One region of the Variovorax sp. RA8 genome, then DNA from elsewhere that is predicted to be linked to it. Evidence: predicted binding sites of a transcription regulator. Region 1 holds the regulator's gene; each other region holds the start of a gene.
The links. The regulator LexA, encoded in region 1, represses DNA repair genes until DNA is damaged. The targets are predictions, from matches to a motif close to ACTGTATNNNNATACAGT.
Positions count from the first base shown of each region.

Region 2: E5P3_RS28555 (ATP-dependent helicase) is a predicted target of LexA. The motif match lies at 1,186-1,203, and genes of this name have one in related genera.
Region 3: E5P3_RS25155 (LexA family protein) is a predicted target of LexA. The motif match lies at 1,863-1,880, and genes of this name have one in related genera.
Region 4: E5P3_RS14300 (DNA topoisomerase IV subunit B) is a predicted target of LexA. The motif match lies at 1,468-1,485, and genes of this name have one in related genera.

Region 1 covers NZ_LR594662.1:3,844,928-3,848,909, reverse strand. The annotation lists gene E5P3_RS18005 (D-2-hydroxyacid dehydrogenase family protein) at 1-978, opposite strand, end outside; gene E5P3_RS18000 (hypothetical protein) at 1,104-1,436, opposite strand; gene lexA (transcriptional repressor LexA) at 1,583-2,257, opposite strand; gene E5P3_RS17990 (asparaginase) at 2,332-3,327, shown strand; gene E5P3_RS17985 (hypothetical protein) at 3,332-3,748, shown strand; gene E5P3_RS17980 (DUF6152 family protein) at 3,764-3,982, shown strand, end outside.
Region 2 covers NZ_LR594662.1:5,996,027-6,000,008, reverse strand. The annotation lists gene E5P3_RS28565 (5'-methylthioadenosine/adenosylhomocysteine nucleosidase) at 1-27, shown strand, start outside; gene corA (magnesium/cobalt transporter CorA) at 20-1,006, opposite strand; gene E5P3_RS28555 (ATP-dependent helicase) at 1,370-3,478, shown strand; gene hpf (ribosome hibernation-promoting factor, HPF/YfiA family) at 3,716-3,982, shown strand, end outside.
Region 3 covers NZ_LR594662.1:5,275,578-5,279,559, reverse strand. The annotation lists gene E5P3_RS25165 (YadA-like family protein) at 1-518, opposite strand, end outside; gene E5P3_RS25160 (tripartite tricarboxylate transporter substrate binding protein BugE) at 728-1,636, shown strand; gene E5P3_RS25155 (LexA family protein) at 2,009-2,437, shown strand; gene E5P3_RS25150 (Y-family DNA polymerase) at 2,442-3,737, shown strand; gene E5P3_RS25145 (hypothetical protein) at 3,738-3,982, opposite strand, start outside.
Region 4 covers NZ_LR594662.1:3,031,916-3,035,897, forward strand. The annotation lists gene E5P3_RS14285 (class I SAM-dependent methyltransferase) at 1-7, opposite strand, end outside; gene E5P3_RS14290 (hypothetical protein) at 1-138, opposite strand, end outside; gene E5P3_RS14295 (MFS transporter) at 144-1,364, opposite strand; gene E5P3_RS14300 (DNA topoisomerase IV subunit B) at 1,519-3,495, shown strand; gene E5P3_RS14305 (ferritin-like domain-containing protein) at 3,508-3,982, opposite strand, start outside.

The DNA.
Region 1 (3,982 bases):
GACGATGTTGGTCGGGTTGCCCTTGATGAAGCTGACGACGTTGTCGAAAGCTTGGCCGAAATACATCTCGTAACTGTCCTGCTCGACGTAGCCGATGTGCGGCGTGCAGATGCAGTTCTCCAGTCGCAGCAGCGCGTGGCCTTGCAGCGGCGGCTCGCTCTCGAAGACGTCGATCGCTGCCAGCCCGGGCCGCCCGCGATTGAGCGCGGCGAGCAGCGCATCCTGTTCCACAAGTTCCGCGCGCGAGGTGTTGACGAAGAGGGCGGTGGGTTTCATGCGCGAGAGGTCCTCGAGCGTGACCAGGCCTCGCGTCTCTTCCGTGAGCCGCAGGTGGATCGACAGCACGTCGGCCGCGGCGAAGAAGGCCTCGCGGTTCGGCGCCACCTGAAAGCCGTCGGAGCGGGCGCGGGCGCAGCTCTCTTCGCGCCCCCAGATCACCACCTGCATGCCGAAGGCCTGGCCATAGCGCGCCACCAATTGCCCGATGCGGCCGTAGCCCCAGATGCACAGCGTCTTGCCCTTGAGCACCGAGCCCAGTCCGAAGTTGGGCGGCATGGAGGCGGACTTGAGTCCCGATTGCTGCCAGGCGCCATGCTTGAGGTTGCTGATGTACTGCGGCAGGCGGCGCATCGCCGCCATGATGAGCGCCCAGGTGAGCTCGGCCGGCGCCAGCGGCGAGCCCGAGCCTTCGGCGACTGCAACGCCATGCTCGGTGCATGCATTGACGTCGATGTGGGGGCCGGCCCGCCCGGTTTGCGAGATCAGCTTGAGCTTGGGCAGCTTCTCGATCAGCTGGCGCGAGATCTGGGTGCGTTCGCGGATCAGCACGATCACGTCGGCATCCTTGAGCCTCACCGAGAGCTGTCCGATGCCCTTGACCGTGTTGGTGTAGACCTTGGCGGCATACGCGTCGAGCTTGGAGGCACAGCGCAGTTTGCGCACTGCGTCCTGATAGTCGTCGAGGATCACGATGTTCATGGCGTGCCATTGTGCCTCGCACTATCAGGGGGCCTGTGCGCCATGCGCCAGAAGCGCAGGGCGCTCCTGGGACATGCTCCGCGCGACGGGCGCTCAGCGCGCCCGGACCCAGGGCGCCGCGGTCGTCAATGCAGATGGCCGGGCGAGGGTGCGGCGCCTGCCGCTTCGAGGGCGGCCAGCCGGTCGAGTTCGGCGCAGACGTCCGCCATGCGGCCGGAGATCACGACTCGGCCGGTGCTTGGCCCCTTGTGTTGCGCATCGACCGTGCGCACCACGCGCAGCGGGCGGGGCGGTGCCGACAGGCGGGATGCCGGCGCGGCGGGACGCACGGCGCAACTGGGGCGGATGCCGACGTAACGGAGGCCGGAGGCGCTTCGGCGGCGCGACGGTATCCAGCGGCTGGCCAGCGATTGAAGGGGCATGAACAGGTCGACGAAGCTGAGCAGAGCGATTCCCATGTGAACTCCATGAAGGTCAGAGATTGAACACAGGCAGGATTGCTTTCGCCGGCCGCGACAGGGTGATGGCCCTTGGCCATACGCCCGCCACCTGTCGCAGCCGCTGGGGCAGCATGAGCGGGTTCGCTCATTGCCGCCTTGTGCGGCTACATCAGCATCGTGTTGCGGATCAGGCCGACGGCGAGGCCCTCGATCTCGAAGGGCTCGCCCGGCTGCACGATGATGGTGGGATAGTCGGGGTTCTCGGCGTGCAGTTCGATGACTTGCTTGTTGCGCTTGAGGCGCTTGACTGTGACCTCGTCGCCCAGTCGGGCCACGACGATCTGGCCGTTGCGGGCCTCCTTGGTGGCCTGCACGGCGAGCAGATCGCCGTCCATGATGCCGGCATCGCGCATGGACATGCCGCGCACCTTGAGCAAGTAGTCGGGTTGCCGCTGGAACAGCGTGTTCTCCACATAGTAGGTCTGGTCCACGTGCTCCTGCGCCAGGATGGGGGAACCGGCGGCGACGCGCCCGATCAACGGCAGCGCGAGCTGGGCCATGCCGGGCAGTGAGAGCGAGAACTGGTTGTTGCGCGATTCGTTCAGCGAGCGCAGCGCATCGCCCTTGAGCCGGATGCCACGCGAGGTGCCGCTCACGAGCTCGATGACGCCCTTGCGCGCCAAGGCCTGCAGATGCTCCTCGGCCGCATTGGCGGACTTGAAGCCCAGCTCGGCGGCGATCTCGGCACGGGTGGGCGGCGCGCCAGTGCGTGCGATGGCGCTCTGGATGAGGTCCAGAATCTGTTGCTGGCGGGCGGTAAGCTTGGCGGCGAACTGCATTGACGACTCCTTGCGGCACTGGCTGAATATCCAGTACCTGTATTTTTAACCAGTTTCCGGAGCTTTGGCAAGTCATGGCCGACAACATCAGCGAAGGCAGGCGTCGTGTGGTCGTCCTGGGCACGGGCGGCACCATCGCGGGCCGCTCGGGTTCGGCGGCCGACAACGTCGGCTACACCGCCGCCCAAGTGGGGGTGACCGAACTGCTCGAGGGCATTGCGGCGCCCGCGGGCATCGTGCTGCAGACCGAGCAGGTGGCGCAGGTCGACAGCAAGGACATGGGCTACGCGATCTGGCGCAGCGTGGCCGAGCGCTGTGCTCATTGGCTGGCACAGCCCGACGTGGCAGGCGTGGTCATCACCCACGGCACCGATACCTTGGAGGAAACCGCATTCTTCCTTCAGTCGGTGTTGGCGCCGTCCAAGCCGGTGGTACTGACCAGCGCCATGCGGCCGGCGACCGCGCTGACGCCCGACGGCCCGCAGAACCTGCGCGATGCCGTCGCGGTGGCAGCGAGCCCTGGTGCAAGGGGCGTGGTGGCGGTGTGCGCGGGCACGGTGCACAGCGCCTTCGATGTGCAGAAGGTACACACCTACCGGGTCGACGCCTTCGGTTCCGGCGATGCGGGGCCGGTGGCCTATGTGGAAGAGGGCGGCTTGCGCGAGCTCAGGAACTGGCCCGCCTCGTCGCCGGAGCCGGCACGCCTGTGTTTCGACCTTATGCGGCAGGCCACCCGCTGGCCGCGGGTGGAGATCCTGGTGAGCCACGCGGAAGCGCGCGGCAGCATCATCGACGCGCTGGTCCTGGAGCGGCAAGCAGGCACTGCGGAGCCGGTGCAGGGCCTGGTGCTCGCGGCGACTGGCAACGGCACCCTGCATGAGGCGCTGGAAGCGGCCGCGCTGCGGGCGCAGTCGGCGGGCATTGCGGTCGTGCGCGCCACGCGTTGCCCTCAGGGGCGCATTCTTCCCACGCCGGGTGCGCCGCTGCGCGACGCCAGCGCACTGACGCCGGCGAAGGCGCGCATCGCGCTGGTGCTGGAATTGATGGCCACCCAGGCTGGCGGCGCCTGAGCGCATGTTCGAGGCTCTGCGCTCGCACGCCTGGCTCTATCCGGCGCTGGAGGTGGTCCACATCGTCGGCATCGCGCTGCTGCTCGGCAATCTGGTGGCGCTCGAGATGCGGGTGTTCGGGCGCGCTGCCGTCCTGCCAGTGGCGGCCATGGCCAGGTTGTCGCTCTCGATCGCCGCCGGCGGCTTCGCACTCGCGGCGGCCAGCGGTTCGCTGATGTTCGCCACCCAGCCGGCGGAACTCCTGGCGAACCAGACTTTCCTGGTCAAGATGGGCCTGCTGGTGGCCGCCGGCTTCAACGCGGGGTGGTTCCATCTGCGCGGCTCGCTGCGCAAACTCGATGCGATGGCGCGGGTACAGATGTTGTTATCTACTGCGATCTGGCTGGCCGTCGTGTTCTGTGGCCGCTGGATCGCCTACTGAAGAGGAGCTTTGCCGATGAAACGTCGCCATATCGTCATCGCCGCCGCGTCCTTGCCGCTGGCCACCCCCGTCGCCTGGGCGCACCATGGCTGGAGCAGCTTCGACCAGGACCGTCCGATCTATCTCGAAGGGACGGTGGCGCGGGTGCGGTGGCAGAACCCGCATGCGGCACTGTTGCTCGACGTCCCGTCGGGGCTCAAGGTGCCGGCCGACCTGGCGAAGCGGGCGCTGCCG
Region 2 (3,982 bases), 2.2 Mb from region 1:
GGGCTGCCCGGCCCCCGCGCTACTTGAGCCAGCCGCGCCGCCGGAAGTACCACATCGGCACCAGCGCGCTGGCGACCATCAGCACGATCGCGTAGACGTAGCCATAGCGCCAGTCGAGCTCCGGAATGAGCTTGAAGTTCATGCCGTACACGCTCGCGATCAGCGTCGGCGGCAGCAGCGCCACGCTCGCCACCGAGAAGATCTTGATGGTCTTGTTCTGGTTGATGTTGATGAAGCCGACGGTGGCGTCCATCAGGAAGTTGATCTTGTCGAACAGGAAGGCCGTGTGGTTGTCCAGCGACTCGATGTCGCGCAGGATCTGTCGCGCCTCCTCGAACTGGTCGGCGTTGAGCATGCGGCTGCGCATCATGAAGCTCACCGCGCGGCGCGTGTCCATCACGTTGCGGCGGATGCGGCCGTTCAGGTCTTCCTGGCGCGCGATCGCGGCCAGCACCTCGCCGGCCAGTTCGTCGCTCACGTTGCCTTCGAGCACCTTCTTGCCGGCGACTTCCAGCTCGTCGTAGATGTTCTCCAGCGAGTCGGCCGAGTACTCGGCATCGGCGTCGAAGAGCTTGAGCAGGACCTCCTTGGCGTCCTCGATCAGCCCGGGTGCGCGGCGCGCGCGCATGCGCAGCAGGCGGAACACCGGCACGTCCTCGTCATGGATCGAGAACAGCACGCCGCGGCTGCGCAGTTCGGTGTTGTGCTGGTTGAGGATGAAGGCCACGCGCACCGAGCGCGGGTTCTCGTCGTCATCGATCAGGAAGTCGCTGCGCACGTGCAGCTCGCCGTTGTCTTCCTCGTAGAAGCGCGCCGACTCCTCGATGTCCTCGTCCATCGCATCCTCGGGGATGGACAGGCCGTAGTACTGCTTGATCCAGCGCTTCTCCTCCAGCGTGGGCGATTCGAGATCGACCCAGATCGGCTGGAATTTCGACAGTTCCTCGAGCGCTTCGATCTCTTCCTGGACGAGGCGGCCGTTGGCGAGCGTGAAGATGTTGAGCATGGCTCACTCCCGGGTGGTGTTGTGGCGTTGGCGAGGGGCGGGGGGCGCTTTCAAATCCCTGGCCAACGACGCGTCACAGGGGAGTTGAAAGCTGCCGAGGCGGAACGGTGTCCATTCGAAGTCTCCGGTTGCAGCGAGGCGCGATTATGTCACCGGCGTCTTGCATTTTCCTGAGGGGATCTGGATGGATATCCAGTAAAGTCGCGCTCGATGTGTAGTCCACTGCGTCACTGAAATGGCACCCGCTGTCCGCACGATACGGGCGCGCTGCCGCGTTACAAATGCTCGCGATGCCGTCGGGCATCGCTGCGCTTTGCGCCTTGCATCGCATCCCGTCTCGCACGGCCCTCGGGTGCCATTTCAATGACGCAGTGGACCGGCGTCGCGATCCCCGTCCCACTGCGCCAGGAAGAGCGCCTCGCCGCGGTTCTCGCGGAGCTCAACGAGGCACAGCGGGCGGCCGTCGAGCACGGGGCCGGGGAAGCGTCGCCGGACCCGCGCCCGCTGCTCGTGATCGCCGGCGCCGGCTCGGGCAAGACCAGCACCCTGGCGCACCGCGTGGCCCATCTGATCGCGCACGGCGCCGATCCGCAGCGCATCCTCCTCCTGACCTTCTCACGCCGCGCCGCGCAAGAGATGGAGCGGCGCGCCGGCCAGGTGCTGGCAAAGGTGCTCGGGCTGCGTTCGGAGGCCCCGCCGTCCTTGCCCTGGGCCGGCACCTTCCACGGCATCGGCGCCCGGCTGCTGCGCGAATATGCCGCGCAGATCGGTCTCGACGCCAGCTTCACCATCCACGACCGCGGCGACGCCGAGGACCTCATGGGCCTGGTGCGCAACGACATCGGCCTGGCCGCGATGGAGCGCCGCTTTCCGCGCAAGGGCACCTGCCTGGCGATCTACTCGCGCACCGTCAACGGCGGCGCGCCGCTGGCCGAGGTGCTGGCCCAGGCCTTCCCCTGGTGCGCCGAATGGGAGGCCGAGCTCAAGCGCCTGTTCGGCGCCTACGTAGAGGCCAAGCAGGCGCAGCAGGTGCTCGACTACGACGACCTGCTGCTGTACTGGGCCGAGATGGTGGCGGAGCCCTCGCTCGCGGCGCAGCTGGGCGCGCGCTTCGACCATGTGCTCGTCGACGAGTACCAGGACACCAACCTGCTGCAGTCCGCCATCCTGCACGCCCTCAAGCCCGACGGCCGCGGCCTCACTGTGGTGGGTGACGATGCGCAGGCGATCTATTCCTTTCGCGGCGCCACGGTGCGCAACATCCTCGACTTCCCGGGGCAGTTCACCCAGCCCGCGCGAATCGTCACGCTGGAGCGCAACTACCGCTCGACCCAGCCGATCCTCGACGTCTCCAATGCCGTGATCGCGGGGGCGGCCGAGCGCCATGCCAAGACGCTGTGGACCGACAAGCCCTCGATGGGCCGGCCGCAGCTGGTGCTGGTGCCCGACGAGGCCCAACAGGCCCGCTTCGTGGCGGAGCGCGTGCTGGCGCACCGCGAAGGCGGGCTGGCCCTGAAAGCACAGGCCGTGCTGTTCCGCACTTCGAGTCACAGCGCGGCGCTGGAGCTCGAGCTGGCACGGCGCAACATCCCCTTCGTCAAGTACGGCGGGCTCAAGTTCCTGGAGGCCGCGCATGTGAAGGACCTGCTGGCGGTGCTGCGCTTCGCGCAGAACCCGCGCGGGCGCATGGCGGGCTTTCGCGTCACCCAGCTGATCCCGGGAATCGGGCCTGCCACCTCGACGCGGCTGCTCGACGGGATGGCCAATGCGGAAGATCCGGCTGCCGTGGTGCAGGCCTTCCAGCCGCCCGCTGCCGCAAAGGAGGAGTGGGCACGCTTCGCAGCGATCTATGCGCAGCTGCGTGCCCCGGAACTCGCCTGGCCGGCCGACATGGAGCTCGCACTGCGCTGGTACCTGCCGCACCTGGAGCGGCTGCACGACGATGCCGGATTGCGCCGCGGCGACGTCGAGCAGCTGGCCCGCCTGGCCTCCGGCTATACCTCGCGCGAGCGCTTCCTGACCGAGCTCACGCTCGATCCGCCCGAGGCCACCAGCGACCGGCCCGGCCCGCCCCTGCTCGACGAGGACTACCTGATCCTCTCCACCATCCATTCGGCGAAGGGGCAGGAATGGCGCTCGGTGCACGTGCTCAACGTGGTCGACGGCTGCATCCCGGCCGATGTCGCGCAGGGCGCCCAGGAGCTGGAGGAGGAGCGGCGCCTGCTCTACGTGGCGATGACACGTGCGCGCGACCACCTGCAACTGATCGTGCCGCTGCGCTTCTATGTCACCCAGCAGGCGGTGCGCGGGGACCGCCATCTCTACGCCGGCCGCACCCGCTTCATCTCGGCGGCCGAAGCCCGGGGCTTCGAGCAGATCACCTGGCCGCCAGCGCCCGAGCGAGCCCCTGCGGTGCCGCCGCCAGCGGCGGTCATCGACTTGCGCAAGCGCCTGCGCGCCGCGTGGCGCTGAGCGCGGCGCGCGGTCTTTAGCACTACAAACTTGATAGCACCCACGCCTTGACCACAAAGGCGTCCGGGGGTTTGCGCCGAGAGGGATTGCAATTCGATGACAGCATGGGCATAGTGAACCGACCCCTTCCTCTTCTCCTTCCCCTCCCTTCTCCCGCCCCCTCTTTTTTTTCGCCGGCCAGGCTTCAATTTCAGAAGCAAGGCCTTTTTCCCAACCGTCGATTCCAGGAGGTCATTCATGAATTTGACGATCAGCGGTCATCACCTCGACGTCACCCCCGCGCTTCGCAATTACGTCACGAGCAAGCTGGACCGAATCACCCGTCACTTCGACCAGGTGGTCGATGTGAAGGTGATCCTCACGGTGGAAAAGCAGAAGGAAAAGGAAAGGCGCCAACGGGCCGAATGCAATATTCACGTCAAGGGCAGTGACATGTTCGCCGAGTCGAGCCACGCTGATCTCTACGCCGCCGTCGACGAGCTGGTCGACAAGCTCGACCGCCAG
Region 3 (3,982 bases), 1.4 Mb from region 1:
TCTGTGTATGCGGCAGAAGTAGTGACAGCCTGAGTCACACCATTGCTCACCATCGCCTTTGCTTGGCCGAAGTTAGCAGCCTGGTCATTGGATGTAGCGACGCCAAGGCCACCAATCGTTCTACCGCCTACAGCGACCTCATTGCTTCTCGTGGCTGAGGTGCCATTCCCCAGTGCTACAGAGTTCGCTACTCCAGTGACATTAATGTTGTTGCCAACACCCACATTGGAGCCTTCTACATAATTGTTAGTCCCAAGAGATACGGCATTGTCTTCAGCACTGCTATCTCTACCGATGGCGACACCACTTTGACCTGTAGTAGTTCCAACACCGATGGCTACCCCAGATTCATTGGCAGATGCACCTTCTCCAATGCTTACAGAATTATTGGAATAGATGCGGGTGATGATTCCAGAGCCGCCAACGGTGGTTGCACCTAATCCAGTTGAGTTTTGTTGAGCATATGCACTGGCTGAAACTAACAGCATGCATCCTATAAATATTCTTGTGTGTTTCATGGTTTTCCTTTTGTTGTTCTATATATCTATAGCAAAAAGAAAACCAAAGTCAATTATGAATCACAATATCTTTTGACTAAGAGATATTGACAATCACAATATATTTGCTAAGGTGAATTCATTCATAACAACAAAGGAGACACCTTATGAAGAACATCTTTAAAATTTCAGCAATTGCGATTGCTTCAACTTTATGCACATTCTCAGCAATGGCACAAAGCTACCCGACCAAGCCTGTTGAACTTCAAGTTCCATTCGCTACTGGTGGAACAACTGACATCGTGGCCCGTGTCATCAGTGAGCCTTTAGGCAAAGCATTCGGGCAATCTGTCATCGTCATCAATAAGGCTGGTGGTGGTGGAATCGTGGGAGCTAACGAGACAGCCAAGGCTTCTCCAGACGGCTACAAGCTTGGAATCGCAACTGTGTCCAGCACTGCTGCAAACCCAGCCATCAATCCGAAGACACCTTACGACCCAATCAACGATTTCACATACATCACAAACATCGCAGCAACCCCAAACATCATTGCTGTGCACCCATCATTCCCAGCTAGGACTTACAAAGAGTTCTTGGCAGTGTTGAAAGCGAATCCAGGAAAGTATTCCTATGCTTCGTCAGGTGCTGGTGGTATTGGTCACTTGTTAATGGAGTCCTACAAAAGCCAGACTCAAACATTCGTGACTCACATTCCATACAGAGGTGCTGGCCCTGCATTGACAGATACTGTAGGTGGACAAGTGCCAATGATTTTTGACAACTTTCCATCAACTTATCAGCACATCAAAACTGGAAGATTGATTCCAATCGTTGTCGCCGCTCCTAACAGGTTGAAAGAACTTCCTGATGTTCCTACCTTCAAGGAAGTCGGATTAGAGTCCGTCAACCGCATGGCTTACTACGGCATCACCGGCCCAAAGAACATGCCTAAAGAAGTTGTCACCAAGATTCATGATGGTGTAGTTGAAGCTCTGAAAGACCCAGCAGTAAGAAAAAGAATTGAAGACACTGGTTCAATCATCATCGGCAACACACCAGAGCAGTTCACTGCACAAGTTAAAGATGAGCTTGCAGTTTACAAAAACGTAGTTTCTAAGCAAAAGTTGACACTTGAGTAAAATGAGTCACCCATAAGAAAAGCCTTCATCACTGAAGGCTTTTTCACTTTCTCAATCACCGCGACCAAGCAAATGATCCTGCCAAACTTTACTAAGAATTTGATAATATATAAATAGCAGGTTATTTGTAATTGTCAAAAAAAATCCTCATTTCTGAGGGTTTTTAGAATTCATGGCTGGGAAGCATATTGAATTAAGTATTGGATTTGGTGTGGCAGCGATTAATCCTGTTTGAATATAAATAGCAGGTTAATTTTGATTGTCAACTTCGCATGGCAAACAGCAATCCGCATGCTGAATTTTTGAGCACATGTCCCACCAGGTCAGGCAAGTTTTCGCCACCACCGACCACCACCGGCTTACACTGGATGGATGTACAGCCTTGCTCCTATCCCAGTCAACCTCACCCCGCTATCAATAACGGAGCTTGAGGAGCATGTGAGGGCAGGCTTCCCGAGTCCAGCCGAGGATTTGGGAGCCAAGCGAGTGGACATTTTGGAAGAGCTTCTCATCCATCCAGCAGCCTCCTACTGGATGACTGTGAGAGGGGACAGCATGAAGGAGTACGGCATCTGGGACAGGGATACCCTCCTCGTGGACAGAGCCATCCGACCCGCCCATGGGCACATCGTCATCGCCGTCCTAGACAACGAATTTGTCTGCAAGTACCTCTACAAGCGCGCTGGTGTCATAAGGCTCAAGGCAGGCAACCCAACCTACCCAGACATCATCCCCAAAGACGGCCAGCTACTGGAAATCTGGGGAGTGGTGCTGACCTCTCTCAAGCGGTTCAAGGCGTGATGTCATGTTCGCACTTGTTGATGGAAACAACTTCTATGTAAGTTGCGAAAGAGTCTTCAGACCATCGCTGAACGGCTTGCCTGTCATTGTTCTTTCTAATAATGATGGATGTGCCATAGCACGCTCGAACGAAGCAAAGTCATTGGGCATAAAAATGGGTGCCCCATGGTTCCAGATTAAAAGTATGGCTGAGACACATGGACTTGTTGCCCTGTCTGCCAACTTTGCTCTTTACGGTGATTTATCCGACAGAGTAGCTAGCATCATCTCAGGCTTTGGTCATCGTGTTGAGGTGTATTCCATAGATGAATCATTTGTTGATTTATCAGGCATCAACACTGACCATGTGGAAAGAGGCCTCAAGCTCAGAAGTCGAATCCTGCAATGGGTAGGCATACCTTGTGGGATTGGGATAGCCAACACCAAGACACTTGCAAAGCTGGCAAACCATGTCGCCAAAACGAGCGAGAGGAAGCCGGGTTCCTACCCTGAGAAGCTAGCTCAAGTCTGCGACTTCTCAACCCTGTCACCCGCAGAGCTTGACGATGTTTTCGCAAGGACTGAGGTGGGTGAAGTTTGGGGAGTGGGTCCGCGAATCAGTGAGCAGCTCAAAGCCGGTGGAATCATGACTGTGCAGGATCTCATCCGCATAGATGCGGCAACCATCAGGAGCCGTTTCAGTGTGGTGCTGGAGAGGACTGTTCGTGAGCTTCAAGGAACATCCTGCATTGACTTGGAGGAGCATGCACCAGCCAAAAAGGAGATCGCCTGTACCAGGTCGTTTGGCACACCACTCACCGAACTGCACGAGCTGACCGAGGCAGTCACAGAGTTCGCTACAAGGGCATCAGAGAAGCTCAGAAAGCAAGGAGGCAACGCCGGCCAAGTCCTGTGCTTCATCCGTACTAGTCCCTTCAGGAAAGATCCCCAGTACAGCAGGAGCATGACCATCCCACTGCGTAGACCTACATGCGACACCAGACTGATAGCTGAAGCTGCACTGTCAGGCCTGCGCAATATCTACAAGGCAGGATTCAACTATGCCAAGGCTGGAGTCATGCTCTTGGAGCTTCAAGATGGTGGCATTGAACAATTTGAACTCAACCTTGAGCCAGAGCCTGAAGACAAGGGGACATTGATGACCACCTTGGACAAGCTCAACGGACGGTATGGCAAGGGCACGATCATCTTGGGAAGTGCAGGCTTGCATGGGGACAAACGAGCATTCTCCATGAAGCAGGAACGAAGGACACCAGCCTACACTACCAACTGGGCAGACATTCCAATAGTGAGAGCGTAATCACCGCTTCCTGTTTAGGCTTTTGGCAACCTGCTCAGATTCCTCTAAAAGTTTGGTCAGCATGACAGCATGAAGTGCAACTGTGTAATCTTGCTCAGGAGACAAAAAAGAGCTTATTCTGCCAGTGGCATGTTCTGATGGATCTAAATAAAACTTTGCAGATCCATATTCATTAGCGCCGGAAAGAATACCCAACGCCTGAGATTCCTTCTTATCTTCGCAATTTTCAAATGATTCATTGACTA
Region 4 (3,982 bases), 810 kb from region 1:
GAAGCAAGCCCAGAGCTGGTCGACCAGCGCCACCAGGAACGCGGGGCGGGTGTAGAGGCCGAACACCGCCAGGAGCGCCAGCACCGCGGCCGTCAGCCAGCTGGCGTGCACGAGATGGTGGCGGGTGCTCGGGCGCATGAGGTTCAGGCCGGCTGAGGGGCCGGCCGGCGCACGATCGCGCCTTCCTTGACCGGCAGGTTGACCAGCGCTGCGGCTACGCCCAGCGCGATCGCGAGATACCAGACGATGCTGTAGCTGCCGGTGCTGTCGTAGAGATAGCCGCCGAGCCAGACGCCGAGGAAGGAGCCGACCTGGTGGCTCAGGAACACGAAGCCGCCCAGCATCGAGAGATGCGCCACGCCGAAGATCTGTGCCACGATGCCGCTGGTGAGCGGCACGGTCGACAGCCACAGGAACCCCATCACGCTCGCGAAGACGTACACCGACAGGGGCGTGATGGGCGCCGCCAGGAAGACCGCGATGGTCGCAGCACGGCTGAAGTAAATCGCGGCCAGCAGCTTGCGCTTGGGGAGCCGTGCCCCGAGCGAGCCGGCGACATAGGTGCCGAACACATTGAACAGGCCGACGAGCGCCAGCGCATAGCTTGCCACTTCGGGCGAGAGCCCCTTGTCGCGCAGGTAGCTCGGCATGTGCACACCGATGAAGGCCAGCTGGAAGCCGCAGACGAAATACCCCGCCATCAAGAGCACGAAGCTGGGGTACTTGAAGGCCTCACCCACGGCCTGGAGGATGGTCTGGTCGCGATGGGCGACGGCGGCGTGTCCGAAGCGTGGCTCTCGCAGGCCGAAGGCGAGTGGCACGATCAGCAGCACCATGACCGCCAGCACCAGCAGGGCCGTATGCCAACCGAAGCCCGCGATCAGTTGCCCCTCCACCGGGACCATCAGGAACTGGCCGAAGGAGCCCGCCGCGGCCGCAACGCCCATGGCCCACGATCGCCGCTCGACCGGGATCTGCCGGCCGATCACGCCGTAGATCACGGCGTAGGTGGTGCCGGCCTGCGCCGCGCCGATCAGCACGCCGGCGGTCAGCGCGAAGATGAGCGGCGTGGGCGACAGCGCCATGCCCGCCAGGCCGACGGCGTAGAGGACGGCGCCCGCCACCAGCACGCGGAAGGCGCCCAGCTTGTCGGCCAGCATGCCGGCGAAGACGCCGATCACGCCCCAGGCCAGGTTCTGGATGGCGAGCGCCAGCGAGAAGCCCTGGCGCGACCAGCCCTGCTCCTGCGTGATCGGCTGGAGCCACAGCCCGAAGCCGTGGCGGATCCCCATCGAGAGGGTGACGATCATCGCGCCGCAGAACAGGACCTGCTTGAGCGAGAGCGGCTGGGATTGACCGTGCATCCGGCGACTGTATCCAAAAGAGAAAGGCTGCATCGGCCGCGGCCGCGACACGGATTGTTGATATTTTCGGGCGGCGTTGATGCGCCCGGCGCATCGGCGTCGCTCTGTATGTCCATCCAGGTTTTCGGGAAGCCCACGCATACAATCCGCCCCCATGGCGACTCTCCCCAAGACTCCCCCGGCCTATTCCGAAGGCTCCATCCGCGTCCTCAAGGGCCTCGAGCCCGTCAAGCAGCGGCCGGGCATGTACACCCGCACCGACAACCCGCTGCACATCATCCAGGAAGTGCTGGACAACGCGGCCGACGAAGCGCTGGCCGGCTACGGCAAGAAGATCAAGGTCACGCTGCACACCGACGCCTCGGTCAGCGTCGAGGACGACGGCCGCGGCATCCCCTTCGGCCTGCATCCCGAAGAGAAGGCGCCCGTGATCGAGCTGGTCTACACCCGGCTGCACGCGGGCGGCAAGTTCGACAAGGGCGCGGGCGGCGCCTACAGCTTCTCGGGCGGCCTGCACGGGGTCGGCGTGTCGGTGACCAATGCGCTGTCGAAGCGGCTCGAGGTCCAGTCCTTTCGCGAAGGCTCGGCCGCGCGAATCGTGTTTGCCGCCGGCGATGTGGTCGAGCCGCTCCAGGTTCGTCCAATTGAAACCGGCGAGCGCCGCCAGGGCACCACGGTGCGCGCCTGGCCCGACCCCAAGTACTTCGAATCCGGCACGCTGCCGGTCAACGAGCTGACCCATCTGCTGCGCAGCAAGGCGGTGCTGATGCCCGGCGTGACCGTCACGCTGGTGGTCGAGAAGACCAAGGAGACCCAGCAGTGGCTCTACAAGGGCGGGCTGCGCGACTACCTGATGCAGACGCTCAACGCCGACCCGGTGATCCCGCTGTTCGAAGGCGCCGGCCATGCCGACAAGAACGCCGACAACTTTGCCGAAGGCGAGGGCGCCGAGTGGTGCGTGGCCTTCACCGAGGACGGCCAGCCGGTGCGCGAGAGCTACGTCAACCTGATCCCCACCAGCGCCGGAGGCACCCACGAGAGCGGCTTGCGCGACGGCCTGTTCAACGCGGTCAAGAGCTTCGTCGACTTGCACTCGCTCCTGCCCAAGGGCGTGAAGCTGCTGCCGGAGGACGTGTTCGCGCGCGCGTCGTACGTGCTCTCGGCGAAGGTGCTGGACCCGCAGTTCCAGGGCCAGATCAAGGAGCGGCTCAACTCGCGCGATGCGGTGCGGCTGGTCTCCAGCTTCGTGCGCCCGGCGCTGGAGCTGTGGCTCAACCAGCACGTCGACTACGGCAGGAAGCTCGCCGAGCTGGCCATCAAGGCCGCGCAGACCCGCCAGCGCGCCGGGCAGAAGGTCGAGAAGCGCAAGGGCTCGGGCGTGGCGGTGCTGCCGGGCAAGCTGACCGATTGCGAGAGCAAGGACATCGCCCACAACGAGGTCTTCCTGGTCGAAGGCGATTCGGCCGGCGGCAGCGCCAAGATGGGCCGCGACAAGGAAAGCCAGGCGATCCTGCCGCTGCGCGGCAAGGTGCTCAACACCTGGGAGGTGGAGCGCGACCGCCTGTTCGCCAACACCGAGATCCACGACATCTCGGTCGCCATCGGGGTCGACCCGCACGGTCCGGAAGACTCGCCCGACCTCTCCGGCCTGCGCTACGGCAAGATCTGCATCCTCTCGGACGCCGACGTCGACGGCTCGCACATCCAGGTGCTGCTGCTCACGCTCTTCTTCCGGCACTTCCCCAAGCTCATCGACACCGGCCATGTCTACGTGGCCAAGCCGCCGCTGTTTCGCGTCGATGCGCCGGCGCGCGGCAAGAAGCCGGCGTCCAAGGTCTACGCGCTCGACGAGGGCGAGCTCACCGCCATTCTCGACAAGCTGCGCAAGGACGGCGTGCGCGAGAACGCCTGGAGCATCAGCCGCTTCAAGGGCCTGGGCGAGATGAGCGCCGAGCAGCTGTGGGAGACCACGCTCAACCCCGACACCCGCCGCCTGCTGCAGGTGCGCCTGGGTCGCTTCGACCTCCTGGGCACGCAGGGCGAGATCACCAAGCTGATGGGCAAGGGCGAGGCCGCCGCGCGGCGCGAGCTCATGGAGCTGCGCGCCGACGACGTCGAAGTCGACGTCTGAAGGCCCGCGCCTTCAGGACATGAAGGCGCCGGGCACGGGCGCCTCGCCGAGCGCGTTGCGCAGCACCGCCCAGTGCATTGCCTCGTCGCCGAGGATGCTGGCCGCGGCCTTGGCCAGCGCGCGGTCGTCGAACAGCGGCACCGCGCCCAGGTAGGCGCTGACCGCGCCTTGCTCCAGCTTGGCGGCAAAGCGCAGCACATCGGCCTGCGACTTCAGCTGCGCGGTCGGGAAGTCGTACTTCGCCTTGGCGCCCACGGCCTTGCCGCCGAGCTTCTCGACCGTCGCCGCGAGCAGCGCGGCATGGGCCCGGTGATGGCCCTGGAAGGTCAGGGCCAGGTCGAGCACGGGCTTGTCGAGCAGCTTGCTCTCGGCCCCGACCTGGTAGGCCGCGATGGCCTCGAACTCCGAGCCGAGCGCGGTATTCAGGATCTGCGCATCGCTTGCCGCGTCGCCGCCGGCCTGGGCCGCCAGCGTGTCGTTGCCCGCC